DNA from 2 places in the Streptomyces sp. NPDC007983 genome. Region 2 is predicted to be linked to the other one. Evidence: riboswitches for the same ligand, from Rfam matches in the RefSeq annotation. Region 2 holds a riboswitch; the other holds the start of a gene.
What was found. A riboswitch is a leader RNA that binds a small molecule or an ion and turns the genes downstream of it on or off. The one in region 2 is predicted to bind glycine.
Positions count from the first base shown of each region.

Region 1: linked by a shared signal. The riboswitch ahead of gcvP (aminomethyl-transferring glycine dehydrogenase) and the one ahead of gcvT (glycine cleavage system aminomethyltransferase GcvT) in region 2 are both predicted to bind glycine.

Region 1 is NZ_JBIBJI010000020.1:10,337-12,715, forward strand. It holds gene ACFZCY_RS37840 (DNA polymerase IV) at 1-732, shown strand, start outside; gene ACFZCY_RS37845 (PRC-barrel domain-containing protein) at 708-1,025, opposite strand; glycine riboswitch at 1,168-1,265, shown strand; gene gcvP (aminomethyl-transferring glycine dehydrogenase) at 1,455-2,379, shown strand, end outside.
Region 2 is NZ_JBIBJI010000009.1:298,195-300,573, forward strand. It holds gene ACFZCY_RS27945 (AAA family ATPase) at 1-447, opposite strand, end outside; glycine riboswitch at 604-714, shown strand; gene gcvT (glycine cleavage system aminomethyltransferase GcvT) at 908-2,035, shown strand; gene gcvH (glycine cleavage system protein GcvH) at 2,101-2,379, shown strand, end outside.

The DNA.
Region 1 (2,379 bases), on a different contig from region 2:
GACACCTTCGACGTGGACCTCACCGACCGCACCCGGGTGCAGCTGGAGGTGGCGCGGCTGGCCGATCGCTGTGTGCGGCGGCTGCGCGAGGCGGGCCGTTCGGGGCGCACGGTCGTGATCAAGGTGCGGCGGTACGACTTCTCGACGCTGACCCGTTCGGAGACCCTGCGCGGGCCCACCGACGACCCCGGCGTGGTCAAGGAGGCCGCGGCGCGGCTGATCGACGGGGTGGACACCACGGCGGGCGTGCGGCTGCTGGGGGTGGGCGTGACGGGGCTCGCGGACTACACACAGGAGGATCTGTTCGCCCAAGCCGCTCAGGCCGCTCAGGCCGCCCAGTCCGCTCAGGCCGCCGAGGCCGCCCACGAGGCCCTGGAGGAGCCGGAGGGGGGCTGGGGCACCCGGACGCCGGAGCCGGAGAGTCCGGGCGTCCCAGAGGCCGCTGAGGGCGCCGGGAGGCCGCGGGTCTGGCTGCCGGGGCTCGATGTGCGGCACACCGAGTTCGGGGCGGGCTGGGTGCAGGGCAGTGGGGTGGGCCGGGTGACCATACGGTTCGAGGTGCCCTGGTCGGGGCCCGGCCGGGTGCGGACGTTCGCCGTGAACGACCCGGAGCTCGAGCCGGGCGAGCCGCTGCCGCTGGTGCGGTCCCCCGAGGGCGCCGACGGCCCGGCCGGGGCGCCCGCGCCGGGCGAAGGCCGGGGGAGGGGTCAGCCGGTGACGTCCAGCCCGTAGTGGTGGTACAGCTGCAGTTCCTGCTCCGGGGAGAGATGGCGGCCGACCCCCAGGTCCGGGGCGTCCTTGATCAGCGCCCGGTCGTACGGCACCCGCAGCGAGTCGCCGACGACCTCGCTCGGTTCGAGCGGCACGAAGACGTCCCGGCTGAACAGGCCGGTGCGTACCGCCGCCCACTCGGGCTCGCCCGTCGCGTCGTCGAGGTAGACCTCGTCCACGGTGCCGATCTTGGCGCCCTCGCGGTCGAATGCCTTGCGGCCGATCAGGGTCCGCGGGTCGATGTCCGTCTGCACGCTCTCTCCCACAGGTGGCGATGGTCACGGTGGCGATGGTCCAGTGATACCTACCAAAAGCCACATCACCGCACGCGGCCACTCGAGCACCCCCTGGCCCAACCCCCCTCGGCAGACGCGCTGGTACGCTGGCTGTGGCTGCAGACCCCGTGCGGGAGAGTCCTCCGACGATCGTGTCGGAGGCGCCGAAGGAGCAAATCCTCCCCGGAATCTCTCAGGCACACGTACCGTGCGGGCGAGGTCACTCTGGAAAGCAGGGTGGGCCACGGGGAGCACAGCTCCGGAACCCCTCCTCACCGACGGTGAAAGCCGGTCGAGCGCCGCTGGACCGGTGAAGCTCTCAGGTTGAGATGACAGAGGGGGAGGCCGTCCGGGCACCCGCACCGCGGTGCCCCTCGCCGGTCGTACCAGACCAGGAGGCCCCCGCAGATGACCACTCACCGCATCTCGCTCGCCGAACTGGAGCGCGGTACTCCATTCGAGCAGCGCCATATCGGCCCCGACGCCGGAGCGCAGGCCAAGATGCTCGCCCAGGTCGGCTTCGGCTCCCTCGACGAGCTGACCGCCGCCGCCGTACCCGAGGTCATCAAGAGCGCCGAGGCGCTGCGGCTGCCGCCGGCCCGCAGCGAGGCGGAGGTCCTCGCCGAGCTGCGCGGCCTCGCCGACCGCAACCAGGTGCTGCCGTCCATGATCGGGCTCGGCTACTACGGCACCTTCACCCCGCCGGTGATCCTGCGCAACGTCCTCGAGAACCCCGCCTGGTACACCGCCTACACCCCGTACCAGCCGGAGATCTCCCAGGGCCGGCTGGAGGCGCTGCTCAACTTCCAGACCGTCGTCGCCGACCTGACCGGCCTGGACACCGCCGGTTCCTCGCTGCTGGACGAGGCCACGGCCGCCGCCGAGGCCATGGCGCTGTCGCGCCGCGTCGGCAAGGTCAAGGAGGGCGTCTTCCTCATCGACGCCGACTGCCTGCCGCAGATCATCGCGGTCATCGAGACCCGCGCCGAGCCGACCGGCGTCGAGGTCGTGGTCGCCGACCTGACCGACGGCATCCCGGACGAGATCGCCGAGCGCGGCGTCTTCGGCGTGCTGCTCCAGTACCCGGGTGCCTCCGGCGCGGTCCGCGATCCGCGCCCGGTCATCGAGCGGGCCCATGAGCTGGGGGCGATCGTCACCGTCGCCGCCGACCTGCTGGCGCTCACCCTGCTGACCTCCCCCGGCGAACTGGGCGCGGACATCGCGGTCGGCAGCACCCAGCGGTTCGGCGTGCCCATGGGCTTCGGCGGCCCGCACGCCGGGTTCATGGCCGTGCGCGCCGCCCACGCCCGCAGCCTGCCCGGCCGGCTCGTCG
Region 2 (2,379 bases):
GGCGTCCCGGGCCAGCCAGCGGCGCACCCAGGGCTGTGAGCCGCAGTCGTGGACGACGACGCTCGCGCCGGAGGTGAGCGCCCGGCGCAGCCCCACATAGTGGGCGCAGCGGACCAGCGGCCGGTAGACCGCGTACGGCAGCCAGCGCGGCATGCGTCTCTCCCAGGCCTCCCGGGTGTGCTGCGAGTCGACCCGCACCACGGCCGTGCCGCTCGGGTCGGTCCCGGGGACCACCCGGTTGATCAGGGTGGTCTTGCCGCTGCCGGGCAGCCCGGAGGCGATGATCAGGTCACGCGCCGGGTAGCGCAGCTCCGCCCCCACCCCGCCGCGCAGGTCGTGCACGGCGCGCCGGTCCGGTCTGACCGTGCCCCCTGAGCGCGTCCGCTCCTGCCGCGCGGGCAGGGTTCCTCGGGTTGTCGCGAATGTTCCCTGCCCGTGCACCGTGATCGTCCTCCAAGGTCGGTCAAGCGGCTGCGTACCCCGAGAGTGTCAAGAAAAGGTAATGCCCATCAAGGAGGCCCCGGCGCGACCCCGCTCACAGAGGGGGGTTCCCTTCCGGAGCGGACGTGCGATGATGGCCGCGCCAACTGCATACCGGCCGCTCGAATCCGCGCGGGAGAGTCCTTGGTCACCGGCAGTCCGCCGGTCTTCACAAGGCGCCGAAGGAGCAAGCCCTCCCTTGAATCTCTCAGGCCCCGATACCGCACGGACGAGGCAGATCTGAAAAGCGGGCCACTCGAAGTGGCTCCACCCAAGGTGCAAGCCGGCCAGCCCCGCCGCGCGGGATTGGTCACGGCGAACCTCTCAGGTTCCGATGACAGATGGGGAGGACGCTGTGCCGTCCTTGTCGTCCCATCCACCCCACCCGTCCCGTCATCGCCGTGATCATGACCCTGGGAGCTGCCCCATGACCGACGCCCCGCCCACGCCCCGCCGCACCGCGCTGGACGCGGTCCACCGTGCGCTCGGCGCCACCATGACCGACTTCGCGGGCTGGGACATGCCGCTGCGGTACGGCAGCGAGCGCGACGAGCACACCGCGGTGCGCACCCGCGCCGGGCTCTTCGACCTCTCCCACATGGGTGAGATCGCTCTCACCGGGCCGCAGGCCGCTGACGCCCTCGATTACGCCCTGGTCGGCCATCTCTCGGCGCTCGCCGTGGGCCGCGCCCGCTACACCATGATCTGCGACAGCGAGGGCGGCATCCTCGACGACCTGATCGTCTACCGGCTCGCCGAGCAGGAGTTCCTGGTCGTGGCGAACGCCTCGAACGCCCAGGTGGTGCTGGACGCGCTGACCGAGCGCGCCACCGGCTTCGACGCCGCCGTACGGGACGACCGCGACGCGTACGCGCTGATCGCCGTCCAGGGGCCGCAGTCCTCGGGGATCCTGAAGGGGCTGACCGACGCCGACCTGGACGGGCTGAAGTACTACGCGGGGCTGCCGGGGACCGTCGCGGGCGTGTCCGCCCTGATCGCCCGCACCGGCTACACCGGCGAGGACGGCTTCGAGCTGTTCGTCGCGCCGGACGACGCCGAGCGGGTCTGGCAGGCGCTGACCGAGGCGGGCGCCCCGGCGGGCCTGGTGCCGTGCGGGCTGTCCTGCCGGGACACGCTGCGGCTGGAGGCGGGGATGCCGCTGTACGGGCACGAGCTGAGCACCGACACGACCCCGTTCGACGCGGGGCTCGGCCGGGTGGTGAAGTTCGGCAAGCCCGGTGACTTCGTCGGCCGCGGCGCGCTGGAGGCCGCGGCGCGCGAGGCCGAGGCCCGGCCGCCGCGCACGCTGACCGGCCTGGTCGCCGAGGGCCGCCGGGTGCCGCGCGCCGGCTACGCCGTGGTGGGCCCCGACGGCTCGGAGATCGGCCGGGTCACCTCGGGCGCCCCGTCCCCGACGCTGGGGAAGCCGATCGCCATGGCGTACGTGGACGCGGAGCACGCCGCGCCCGGCAGCCCGGGGGTGTCGGTGGACATCCGCGGTACCGGGGAGCCGTACGAGGTCGTCGCGCTCCCCTTCTACCGCCGCGAGCGCTGAAGCCCCCGTCTCACCACTGAAGACCCGTTTCCCAAGCACTCCCCCCTATCCAGGAGAATCGGACCATGAGCAACCCCCAGCAGCTGCGCTACAGCAAGGAGCACGAGTGGCTGTCGGCCGCCGACCAGGACGGCGTGTCGACGATCGGCATCACCGAATACGCGGCCAACGCGCTCGGCGATGTCGTGTACGTCCAGCTCCCGGATGTCGGCTCCACCGTCGCCGCCGGTGAAACCTGCGGTGAGCTGGAGTCCACGAAGTCGGTCAGCGACCTGTACGCGCCGGTCTCCGGTGAGGTCACCGACATCAACGAGGACGTGGTGAACGACCCGGCGCTGGTGAAT